DNA from 3 places in the Brucella pseudogrignonensis genome. Region 1 is predicted to be linked to each of the others. Evidence: predicted binding sites of a transcription regulator. Region 1 holds the regulator's gene; each other region holds the start of a gene.

Region 1 (4,171 bases):
TCCTTGCGGTCATGAACATCTTAGCAATTATTCTGCGCCGCCGCTTTGAGCGCCGCTGGTAAACGGGAGAGAAATGATGAATCTCATGACTGAACGATCTCTCGAAAAAGCCGTAGGAGAAAAAATGAACACCAACGCCCCTTCGATTAAAATGCGTGGCGACAAGGTCTGTGTGTTCTATGGCGAAAAACAGGCTCTGTTTGAAGTCGATCTCGACGTGCCGGAAAAGATGGTCACAGCGCTGATCGGCCCTTCTGGTTGTGGCAAGTCGACCTTCCTGCGTTCGTTGAACCGCATGAATGATACGATTGAAGGGTGCCGCATCACCGGCAATATCACACTGGACAACGAAGACATCTACGATCCAAAGATCGATGTTGTTGAACTGCGTGCCCGTGTTGGCATGGTGTTCCAGAAGCCAAATCCGTTTCCGAAGTCGATCTTTGAAAACGTGGCTTATGGCCCGCGCATTCATGGTCTCGCACGTAACAAGACCGATCTCGAAGAAATCGTTGTCACAAGCTTGAAGAAGGCCAGCCTTTTTGAAGAGGTGAAGGATCGTCTGCACGATGCAGGAACCGGTCTTTCCGGTGGTCAGCAGCAGCGTCTGTGCATTGCACGCGCGATTGCTGTCAGCCCGGAAGTGATCCTCATGGACGAGCCTTGCTCGGCACTCGATCCGATTGCAACCGCAAAGGTTGAAGAGCTGATCGACGAGTTGCGCCAGAACTACACCATCGTCATCGTGACCCACTCGATGCAGCAGGCTGCACGCGTTTCACAGCGCACGGCGATGTTCCATCTGGGTAATCTGGTGGAAGTTGGCGATACGGATGTGATGTTCACGGCACCGACCGAGAAGCGCACGCAGGACTATATCACTGGTCGTTTTGGCTAAACACTATTTCAGCAAAAGCCGGAGCCCATTGCGGTTCCGCTTCCTGCATTTTTAATCGAGAGGTCTATTATGGCGTCCCAGCATACTGTTAGCGCATACGACGAAGAACTCCAGTTCCTGACCCACAAGATCGCCGAAATGGGCGGTCATGCGGAACGCATGGTCGAACAGTCGGTTGCAGCCATTGTCAATGCCGATAACGCACTGGCACAGCGCGTTATTTCCGACGATCTCATTCTTGATGCAAGCGAGCGCGAGATTGACGATAAGGCCGTCATGATCATTGCCAAGCGCCAGCCAATGGCTGTTGATCTGCGAGAAATCATCGGCTCGATCCGCATCTCTGCTGATTTGGAGCGCGTGGGAGATCTTGGTAAGAACATTGCCAAGCGCGTTGCGGCTGTTTCGGAATCGCGCCAGCCGGGCAAGCTTTATCGAGGGCTTGAAACACTTGCTGAGCTGGCTCTGACACAGTTGAAAGATGTGCTCGATGCCTATGCAACGCGCTCCGTCCAGCAGATCAATGTTGTTCGTGATCGGGATGATGAAATTGACGCGATGTACACCTCGCTGTTCCGCGAGCTGCTCACTTATATGATGGAAGATCCGCGCAATATTTCGGCCTGCACGCATCTTCTGTTCTGCGCGAAGAACATTGAGCGTATTGGCGATCACGCAACCAACATCGCAGAAACGGTCTATTACATCGTGACCGGCCTGCAGATGCCTGCGGAACGCCCGAAAGAAGACCTGAGCCACGGTATTGTCGTGGACGAGGCGCGTAAATCCTGAAAACATGGCTTGCTGTAAGCATGCAGCGAGCCATTTGCATATGTAAGAAAACGCGGCGGCACGCGGCTGAACGGGGGAGTTGTATGTGTCGCCACGCTTAACTCAATAGGAAACATTGCATGTCACAGGCACCCAAGATTGCTGTGGTTGAAGACGAAGAAGCGCTGAGCGTTTTGTTGCGCTATAATCTCGAAGCCGAGGGCTACCACGTCGATACGATCTTGCGCGGCGACGAAGCCGAAATTGCGCTGCGCGAAAACGTGCCGGATCTTCTTATCCTCGACTGGATGTTGCCGGGTGTATCAGGCATCGAATTGTGCCGACGTCTGCGTCAGTGGCCAGAAACCGAGCGTCTTCCGGTGATCATGCTGACTGCACGCGGCGAAGAAAGCGAACGTGTTCGCGGCTTGAGCGTTGGTGCCGATGATTATGTGGTCAAACCGTTCTCGACCCCGGAATTGCTCGCGCGTGTTAAAGCCATGCTGCGCCGCGCCAATCCAAGTGTTTTGTCGCATGTGCTCAAAGTCGGAGAGCTAGTTCTCGATCGTCAGCAGCACCGCGTTTATCGCAAGGAAAAAGAAATCCGCTTAGGGCCGACAGAGTTTCGCTTGCTAGAATATTTCATGATGTCCCCGGGCCGCGTTTTCTCGCGCAGTCAGCTGTTGGATGGTGTCTGGGGTCCGGATATTTATGTCGATGATCGCACGGTCGATGTGCATGTCGGACGTCTGCGTAAAGCGATCAATATTGGCCGCACGCTTGATCCGATCCGCACGGTGCGCGGCGCTGGCTATTCGTTCGGCTGATCTTCAGGTTTATCGAATAGATTTTGTATGGCTCGTTACCTGAAAGGAAACGGGCCATTTTTGTTAGGAAATGATCCGTTCCGATTCGTGTTGTCGATGATAATTCGTTCCATAATGGACCGTATCACACGATGTTACAGTTCATTTCAAAGATTTGACTCACACAGGACGTTAAGCGCGTGAGAGGCGCACGTTGAGGTTTTTTCAGCGCCGATTTCTATGACTTAGCAGGATTTTACAGCATCCACGAATTAAGGCAGCTCTATGGTGCAAGCTGCACCGCAATTGAATCGCGTGTAATCAATAGCTTATAAGATTTGAATGGTTGCGTTAATGATTTGTTAATAATTTAGAATGGCTTAGCGCTGATTATTGTTTTCAGTTTTGAGCTCTTGAGTCTTTCGGTTTCAATATCAGCTTCAATTTGAAATATGATTTTTTGCCTTGTTTTTGCCGAAAAATTCTTAATCCTTGCACTCTAAGAAGATTAGCAGAACGTTTGAATTTTAATTTTCGTTCGATTTGGCTTGAACGCCAGCCTGATTTTGCAGCGCCTTGAAGGCGCTCTAAAAGTGAAAACAGACTGGATCAGTTAAGGGTCGTAATGATGCGCCTAATTAAGAGATTGAGCCGTTGATGCGCGCTCGTAAATGGAAACTGCCGGTTATTCTTGGTCTGATCGTAGCACCTTTTCTGGTGACGGGCTGCACGACGACTGGCGGTACAAACAAGGCCAAGACCGAAAAGACGGTTGCAACGAGCCATGTCAAAACGGTCAATGGCGTTAAGACGTTCACATACACGGCCAGAGACAGAGAATGCCTTGAGCGTGCTATGTTTTTCGAATCCAATCGGTCGAGTCCAGATGGCTTGATGGCCGTCGGCACAGTTGTGATGAACCGTCTCGCATCGGGCAGCTATCCTGATACGATTTGCGGCGTTGTTGGTCAGAAAAACCAGTTTGCGCCGGGCGTTCTCACCCGCAAGATGAATTCCAAAGCTTTGCCAGATGTACAAGCAGCTGCCGATGCAGTTCTTAAAGGCAAGCGTCATCCATCTTTGAAGAACTCGATGTTCTTCCATACGGCAGGGCTCAAATTCCCTTACAACAATATGCACTATGTGCTGGTTGCAGGTGGAAATTCTTTTTATGAAAAGCGTGGACGTGATGGCGAATTGCAGAACCCGGTTCCGCAGACGCCTTACAATCTCGCTTATGTATCAACACCACAATCGCCATCCATGCCGGAAGGGCCGTTTTACAACGTAACCACACAGCAGGATGGGACTGTTCCGGAAGCACAGCCAACGGTTCAGGTTGCTCTGGCTGAGGCAGCAAAAACGGCAGAGACGCAGCAGAACGGTGGCGTTGGTCCACAGGCGCGCGGTGATCGTCTGGCGACCTTGCCTGTGACGCCCGCTGAAAAGCCAGTTCTGACGCAAGTTGCAAGCTATCAGCCAACATTTGATGAAACCGCACCAGCGGAGCAGAATGCATCCTTGGCATATACCGCTGACAAGAAGCATGTTGATGCAATTGGTGCGATGCTTCTCGCTCAGGATCGTCCGCAATCGCCGCTCTGAAATTGAGCTGATCGCAGAATGAAAAAGCGCCCCGAAGGGCGCTTTTTTATTTTACAGGCACGGCTACCGGAACGGGCTGATAAATTACCAT
Region 2 (4,171 bases), 530 kb from region 1:
CTCATCGTCATCAACAAGCCTGCTGGTCTGGTTGTCCATCCGGGCAACGGCAACTGGACCGGAACGCTGGTGAATGCTCTTATCTATCATTGTGGCGATAGCTTGTCAGGCATCGGCGGCGTGCGTCGTCCGGGCATTGTTCATCGTCTGGATAAAGACACCAGCGGCGTCATGGTTGTGGCCAAGAACGACCATTCCCATCGCCACTTGAGCGACCAGTTCGCCGATCATGGACGCACCGGCGATCTCGAACGCGCCTACAAAGCACTTGTTTGGGGTATGACCGAACGTCCACAAGGTTATATCGACGCCTATCTTGGCCGCTCGCACCGTGATCGCACCAAGCAAGCCGTTGTCAAAGAAGACCGCGAAGACGCACGCCACGCCATCACGCATTATTCGACCATCGAGAAATTCGCACCGCAAGAAGACGCCACATCACTTGCTTCACTGGTCGAATGCCGCCTTGAAACAGGTCGCACCCATCAGATTCGCGTTCACATGGCCCATATCGGTCATCCGCTTGTCGGGGACATGGATTATGGCGGCGCTTATAAGACCAAGGCCAACAAGCTGCCAGAGCCATTGAAAAATGCCGTGAACAGTTTTCAGCGTCAGGCGCTTCACGCCTGGCTTCTGGCATTCACGCATCCAACGACCGACGAAATCATGCGCTTTGAGGCCGATCTGCCTGAAGACATGGAGACGCTTCTGGAAAATTTCCGCAAGCACTCTACATAACGCTGTAAGTTCTCACAGTTTCAGAACGCCAGATTAAGTCTGTAAAGATTATGCCTTGAGGGCGAAAACGGGGTCTCAAAACAAGGCTTCACCCAAAATGGTTGTGGCCTCTCAGGAATGACAAGTGTTCACATTCTAGTGACACATTGTTTCATGAGGTTAGAGATCGTGTTTTCGCCAAAATCATGCCTATATATGTAAGTTCGCGAGGGAAGTGCAGGAGGCAGCCAGCGCGACAGGTTTGCCAGACGGGAACCTGAAACTATAAAGGAGGGTGCTTAATGGCCCGTACTAGTCTTCCAAGCATTACATCCGGTGACGGTGGCCTAACCCGTTATATGGAAGAAATCCGCCGTTTTCCAATGCTTCAGCCGCAGGAAGAATACATGCTGGCGAAGCGTTATCATGAACATAGCGATCCGAAAGCCGCACATAAGCTGGTGACCAGCCATCTCCGTCTCGTAGCAAAGATTGCCATGGGTTATCGCGGCTATGGCTTGCCAATTGGTGAAGTTATCTCCGAAGGCAATGTCGGCTTGATGCAGGCGGTCAAGCGCTTTGAACCAGAACGCGGCTTCCGCCTTGCCACATATGCAATGTGGTGGATCAAAGCTTCAATCCAGGAATATATCCTGCGCTCGTGGAGCCTTGTGAAGATGGGCACCACGGCCAATCAGAAACGCCTGTTCTTCAATCTCCGCAAGATGAAGAGCAAAATTCAGGCGCTTGATGATGGCGACCTCAACCCAGATCAGGTCAAACAGATCGCGACCAAGTTGAAGGTGAGCGAAGACGAAGTGGTTTCCATGAACCGCCGTCTGTCCGGTGATGCTTCGCTGAATGCGCCACTGCGTGCAGCCGAAGGTGAATCAGGCGAATGGCAGGACTGGCTTGTCGATGACAGCAGCAGTCAGGAACAGGTTCTGATTGAACAGGATGAGCTGGAAAGCCGCCGCTCGCTGCTCGAACAGGCAATGGATTCGCTCAATGAACGCGAACGCCGTATCTTCGAAGCGCGCCGCCTCTCGGAAGACCCGATGACACTGGAAGATCTTTCCGGTGAGTTTGGTATCAGCCGTGAACGTGTACGCCAGATTGAAGTCCGTGCCTTCGAAAAGGTACAGGCTGCAGTCAAGGCAGCAGCTTTCAAACAGCATAAGGCATTGACCCATGTCGAGGAAGCCAACGCATAATCCTGCTAATTTAGATTCCATTCTACTGCCGCGATTGGGGAACCATTTGCGGCAGTTTCGTTATGTGTCATCCAACTGATAAAAAACCGTCAAATATCTGTAATGCAATGTCTTTAGGCAACAGGTCGTATTTCACCGAAGCCTTAAAGGTCATGCTATGAAAAAGCTCCTGCTTGCTGCAACGCTCGCTCTTACTGCTGCCACTGCTGTATCTGCGTCTGAATATGTCTCTTATCTCGACTACCCGCAGAAAGAGCAGGACGGAAAAGAATTCTTCACTGCCATTGAAATTCCACAGGGCAGCTTCACCAAATACGAAATCAACGACAAGACCGGCCACATCATCGTGGATCGCTATCAGTCGATGCCGGTTGTCTACCCTGCCAATTACGGCTCGATCACCAGCACGCTCGCGGGCGATGGCGATCCGCTTGATGCGCTCGTTTATACCCGTGAGCCAATCGTGCCAGGTGCGATCATCAAGGTTCGCCCAATCGGCGTTTTGAAGATGATTGACGGTGGCGAGCAGGACGACAAGATCGTTGCTGTACCAACCTCAAAAATCGACCCGACCTATGACAACATCAAAGAACTTTCTGACCTGCCAAAGATTGAGCAGCAGCGCCTTGAAGCCTTCTTCCGCGTCTACAAGCAGCTTCCAGAAGGCCGTAAGACGGTCGAGCTGAATGGCTTTGATACTGCCGAAACTGCGGCTTCTGAAGTTGCAAAAGCCATCAAGGCGTTCTCTGAAAAGAAATAATCCGGCGTGATTGCCGGTAATAAAAAAGGCCGCGCGAAGCGGCCTTTTTATTTTATGATTAACCTGCACCCAACACGTCGTTAAACACCTTCTCGCCCGGAACACCCTTTTCAAGACTGATCAGAGCACGGCGACCATTGCGGTATGAGATCGGAATATCGATCCACTGCAAACGGCGCATCAGTGACAAATTGGTGTCCTGCGCTGTCGTCGCATCATTGAGCCAGATAATGAAGAAATTATCGGCAATCTTTGATGGCACAGCGATCAATGGATTACCCGCAGCCTGTTCCGTATCTTTGAACGTGATGCGCTGAACATTATCGACCGCGCCGCCCGGAAAATCATCTGGTAGAGTGAATACCATTTCAATCAAATGACTGGCAGGAATGGACTGATCCGTGTTCTTGCGAATGGTTAGTTTAAGCTCGGCTTTGGTGTCAGGCATCGTGATCGTGCCACGAATTGCCGGGGCAGCAGGTTCACCTTCGCCCGGGCTTTCCTGTATTTCCGACCAGACAACTGTTCCACGCTCAACCGAGCCAGTTTCCGTACCACCGCGCTCTTCATAAAGAAGCGCTTGCTGGCCAACGGCAACAGCTTGCTGGGCCTGTGGTTGGCTTTGCGTATTGGTCTGTTCCGCACCCGGCGTTGAAGCCGCCATTGACTTGCCTTCGCCAAGACCTGACTGACCGCCCGCTGGACCTTCGTCTTTCTCGCTGCCATCTTCCATCAGACGCTGCGTCATTTTCTGTTCTTGAGACGGCGCCGCTGGCTGGCCAGTCGGCGGCTGTTCAGAACCTGCGGTCTGCCCGGCTTCTGGCTGCGTTGTTCCCGTATCACCACTTGCTGGTGCATCGCTGCGACCAAGACTTGAGGCCAGTTCCTGCAACTTGTCTTTGTTCGCCCAAACACCGTAACCGGCAGCGCCAAGAACGAGCACAGCAATCAGGCCAATGATAGGGCCCTTGTAAGAGCGCTTTTCTTTAAAACGTACAGGGTCAGTATATTCACCGCGGCGTGCATAAGCAGGCTTGTCTTCCGTGCGATCCTGTTCGCGCTCTGCTGACCACTCATCCTGACGACGCGCCTGCACGGGTGCTGCATCTTCATCAGTATCAACGTCATGATCGGAATAGGACCGATTGCCAGCTACGAAAGGCGCCTCGTCCGAAGATGTTTGACTTGATTCGGCAAGAAAATCTTCAAGCGGATCATGCAACGGCTGCTCTGCAACAGGTGCGGCAGCTGGCGGCGCATAAAAGGCTTCGACTTCTTCGATAGCATCTTCAAGTATTTTGCGTTGGCGAACTGCCACAACTTGCGAAGCATTTGCTGTCACAAGCTTCTGTTCAATCGTCGCGCGCGCCTTTGCATAGACACGCTGCCGCAGTTCAGGCGACTTATCCGCCTGTGCATCGATTGTCTTTTTCAGAACCGCTACAAAATCAGCCATACGTCTTACCCAGTTTCCGCG
Region 3 (4,171 bases), 880 kb from region 1:
TTGCAAGCTGCTCTGACACAGCAAAGAGGTTTTCGCGTGGAGTCACATGAAACCAATTTAGCCATGTGAAAAGGGCATTTTTGAAAAGGCTTGGTAGGCGTTGCTGATCGCCAAAATCGACAATATGCATTTCTCCGCCGGGCTTTAAGTGCTGGATGCTTTCAGCAATAGCCGATTGCCATTGCGGGATCATCGAAACCGCATAGGAAATGAAGATACGGTCGAAACTGTCTACATTGAAAAGTTTGACTGGATTGAAATGTGTTGCATCAGCACGTTCTAGTTCTATGCGTTCCGCAATTCCGGCTCTCTTTGCAGCTGCTTGAGCGGTATCGAGCATCTCGGCTGAAATATCGATGCCGTAGAGTTTTGCGGTGGGGTAGGTCTTCGCGGTTTTTACCAGATTACGTCCCGTACCGCAGCCTATTTCCAATACGCTGCCGCCTTGAGGAACGTTGAGGCCTGCGATCATTGTATCGCGACCGAGAAGATAATATTTGCGCGTCGCGTCGTAGAAGTATCGTTGGTGGCGATAGACGCGGTCCATCAGGCTCGCGTGGTCTATGCCGCTGCTCTGTTTTTGATGGGCGCTCATATTATGCGTCTTTCAGAACATAAAGGTGAAAGCCGCCATAGATGGAAGAGCGGTCGCGGTTATGCAAAGCACGAGATTGTTCTGCACAATAATTCCAATGGTCGAGTATTGAGACATCTACACGTCCCGGCAGCAAACTTGGCTCGGCTGCTGTGCGGAAGATAACGCGGGCACCGGGTGCTGCCGTGCGCGTGATTTCGCTCCAGAGTGCGTTGAGTTGTGCGTCGTTCATCCAGTCTTGCGCGTCAAGCAAGATATAGCGATCCACCGACGAAGCAGGCTTCTTGGCGAGAAATTCCGTATAATTGGCATTGCGCACGCTCATGCGATCACCGCGCGTGCGTACAGTGTCGAAGTTTAGGCGAGAGAGATAAGGCGGCAAAGGGCCGGTCTCGTCATTATTATTATAGCCGCGTCCAAACGCCTGCCATGCGAAATAGTTTTCGCTTAGAGGGAAAGCGCAGGCGAGTTTTTCGAGGCGCGCTCGAAGGACGAAAGCCATATCGCCATTGCCGGCTGTTGCCAAGGCATCATATTGCTGTGGCGGAATGCCAAGGCCAAACAGTGATGATTTGCGCGCTGTGGCCCAGCGCACCATGCGTTTTTCAAACAAGGGTGCTAGGGCAGTATCAAAGAACGTGCGCTGTTCTTCCATGGTGCGTGCTTTGAGAATGTCGCGCGGATCAATGCCATAAAGACGGGCAACGCGGTGTCCCATGCCAATGAACACGCCTAGCAGGCCATGGCGGTAGAGATCGCGGGAGAAAATCGAGATACGCTGGCGGCCGCTCCATTTGCGCTTTTCCCAATAGGCTCGGCTTTCGTTATCAAGATGAGGTTGGATGAAGCGCTGATAGGCCGCAAGATTGGCCTTGTCATCGGCTTTTCCATAGAAGCGGTAGAATGTTGCGTAGTCTGGCAAGTGTTTGAGTGCGGCGAGCTTCAGCCGATTAAAAGCAACATGCGCATTGTTCAGATCGACAGCTTCGACCGAAGCCGGATCGGCCGTCAGATAAGAAAGTGCGTTGCAGCCGCCTGACGCGATAGTCACGATGCGATGCCCCGGTTCTATGGAAAGTGCTGCCATATCGACTTCCGGGTCTTCCCATATCTGCGGATAAACCAGCCCTTTAAACAGCCAGGCAAACAGTCTTTCCGAAGCACCGTCTTTTGAGAGCGCGTTGTTTTGAGTGACTGCACGCTTGAGGATCGTGTCGTTCGTACTCTGCGTTTTCATGCCATGTTCCCGGTTCCTGCGGTGCCAAATCACTGGCGAAGCCAGACGTGTTTGGCAGAGTTAAACATCATCGGGTAACAGGCGCGTGACGCAGAAAGTTATGATTAGTCCTTTGTTATTATGGCGGTTTGTTACGGTGCGTAAGACTATTTGAGAGAACCTTTTCGTATGCGTGCCGTTTTGTGTTGTGATGTTGACATCGTCAAAACATCGCTTGGAAATAGCGCCGGGGACAAAAAGAGTGGTGTGACGAATGTCTTATGAAGGTGATTGGCCATTAAGGGGTCAGTCACAAAAAACCAGAGAGCGTTGGCTATATCCCCGCAACGCTTCAACTTAGGGTAAGGAGAGCCACCGTGAAGAAGTTTTTGATTGCTTCAGTTGCTGCCGTATCGTTTTTGAGTCTTGCAGCTTGTAGCGACAATTCAAAAGATTCCAGTAACGCTCCGGCAGCGCCGGCGCCTGAAGCGCCAGCTGCACCGGCAGCGCCGGCTAATAACACGACAACGACTCCGGCTACCCCTGAGCCAGCAACACCGACGCCTTCAACGCCAGGTACAACCGGAACTCCGCCTGCAAACTAGCTTGCAGTGATAGTCACGTGAATGCCCACGGTATTCACAGAATTCAGATAGCGGTCCGTTTTCGGGCCGCTATTTGCCTCGAAGGGAACGGAACGAGTGACAAATTCTGCGATTGTTGAAAACAAAGATGAGGTGAGCGCGTTTTCAGTGTTCAAACGCCGTCTGACTTCGGTTATGTCTTTTGTCATGAGCCGTAATTTCTTGTTTTTCATTTCTGCTATTGTTCTTGTTGCGCTTGCTGCCTGTGGCAAAGGTGCAGAGGAACAGGCAGCCGCGCCGACACAGTCGGAACAATCGACATCTGCACCTGTTCAGCAAGCGCAGGAAGGCCCTAATCTTATAAAGGCGCTGGAAGATAATTCCGGTGTTATGACACCCGAACAACAGGCTGTAGCCATTGAGCGTGCGCGCAGCAACGCGGAAGCCGCAGCCAAAGCAGTCGGACAATCCGAGCAACAGGCGCAGGCCGCCGGTGAAGCCGCTGCGAGTTCCGCGCAGCGTTCTTTTTCAGAACGTCAGCCCCAATAACTATTTTGTTTATTGCTAAATTATTGTTTTTTCGTCGATTGTCGCGAGTTGTTGTTTCCAGCCTTTGCGGAATTCTATAGAAACGATTCATGTCGATCTGGGTTCAAATCGGTGATTTTTTCACCTCTATAACGCTCAGCGCTATTTCCAGCGTGATTGAAGCTGTGCGAACAGTTTTCGAAGGCGATGCAGACACGCGCAGACGCGTTGCTTTTTCCATCGCCATGATTGCACTGTCGGCCAAGATGGCTAAGGCTGATGGTGTCGTGACGCAGGATGAGTTTCGCGCGTTCCAGCGGATTTTCTCCGTACCCGAAGAAGAACATGCGCATGTGGTGCGCCTTTATAACCTCGCGCAGCAGGACGTCGCTGGTTACGAGAGCTATGCGCGTCAGCTTGCGGGGCTTTGTCGCGAAGGCGATGAGAATTGTCATCTACTCGAAGATATTCTCGACGGACTGTTTCATATAGCGACCGCTGACGGCTATGTGCATGAAAAGGAAATGGCGTTTCTTTCGAACGTTGCCGAAATTTTTGGTTATGACGAACAAGGCTTTGACCGCATCGCTTTGCGGCATGTCAGTCGCGGCGAGGGCGATCCCTTCGCTATTCTTGGTTTGGATCGTGGTGTTTCTTTTGAAGAAGCGCGCAAAAAATATCGCGCGCTGGTTAAGGAACATCATCCAGACAGGCTTTTTGCAGAAGGCCTTCCGCTCGAATTCATTAATATTGCAAATGCGCGCCTCGCTGCCATCAACAGTGCTTGGGCCAGTGTCGTGAAGCAACTGGAGGCCGCATGAGTGGTTCAGATATTAAGCCGTCAGATGAATTAGCAGCGCTTGCATTGGCAAAGCCGGATTATCCGACCGCTACTATTGATGCCTCGCCGAACTTCGGACTTCGCAAGGATGGTAAGACGCCGACTTATCTGATCCTGCATTATACGGGTCTGGCGACGGCAGAGGAGGCGCTTGAAGTTCTCAAGTCTCCAGAGCGGGAAGTTTCAGCACATTATCTGGTTCATGAAGATGGACGCATTGTGCAGATGGTGTCTGAAAAGGCGCGTGCATGGCACGCAGGAAACAGCTTCTGGAAAGGCGAAACTGATATTAATTCGGCTTCCATCGGTATTGAGATCGTCAATCCGGGCGTTCTTGAAAACTATCCGCCATTCGCTGAGCAGCAAGTCGCGTCGGTTATCGAACTGTGCCGCAGTATTTGCTCACG

The links. Region 1 encodes PhoB, which activates phosphate uptake and scavenging genes when phosphate is short. Its sites were predicted from a motif close to TGTCATNNANCTGTCAT; they were not measured.
Positions count from the first base shown of each region.
Region 2: the regulator PhoB is predicted to act here: its motif matches at 2,000-2,016, upstream of RI570_RS04170 (inorganic diphosphatase).
Region 3: the regulator PhoB is predicted to act here: its motif matches at 1,907-1,923, upstream of RI570_RS02460 (DUF3419 family protein).

Region 1 covers NZ_JAVLAT010000001.1:1,376,599-1,380,769, forward strand. Annotated here, with positions in the region: gene pstA (phosphate ABC transporter permease PstA) at 1-62, shown strand, start outside; gene pstB (phosphate ABC transporter ATP-binding protein PstB) at 125-898, shown strand; gene phoU (phosphate signaling complex protein PhoU) at 968-1,690, shown strand; gene phoB (phosphate regulon transcriptional regulator PhoB) at 1,810-2,496, shown strand; gene RI570_RS06715 (cell wall hydrolase) at 3,130-4,080, shown strand; gene RI570_RS06720 (hypothetical protein) at 4,127-4,171, opposite strand, start outside.
Region 2 covers NZ_JAVLAT010000001.1:843,813-847,983, forward strand. Annotated here, with positions in the region: gene RI570_RS04160 (RluA family pseudouridine synthase) at 1-741, shown strand, start outside; gene rpoH (RNA polymerase sigma factor RpoH) at 1,023-1,934, shown strand; gene RI570_RS04170 (inorganic diphosphatase) at 2,092-2,694, shown strand; gene RI570_RS04175 (transcriptional regulator) at 2,753-4,150, opposite strand.
Region 3 covers NZ_JAVLAT010000001.1:497,022-501,192, reverse strand. Annotated here, with positions in the region: gene RI570_RS02465 (class I SAM-dependent methyltransferase) at 1-595, opposite strand, end outside; gene RI570_RS02460 (DUF3419 family protein) at 597-1,832, opposite strand; gene RI570_RS02455 (hypothetical protein) at 2,189-2,416, shown strand; gene RI570_RS02450 (antifreeze protein) at 2,591-2,944, shown strand; gene RI570_RS02445 (DnaJ family molecular chaperone) at 3,034-3,744, shown strand; gene RI570_RS02440 (N-acetylmuramoyl-L-alanine amidase) at 3,741-4,171, shown strand, end outside.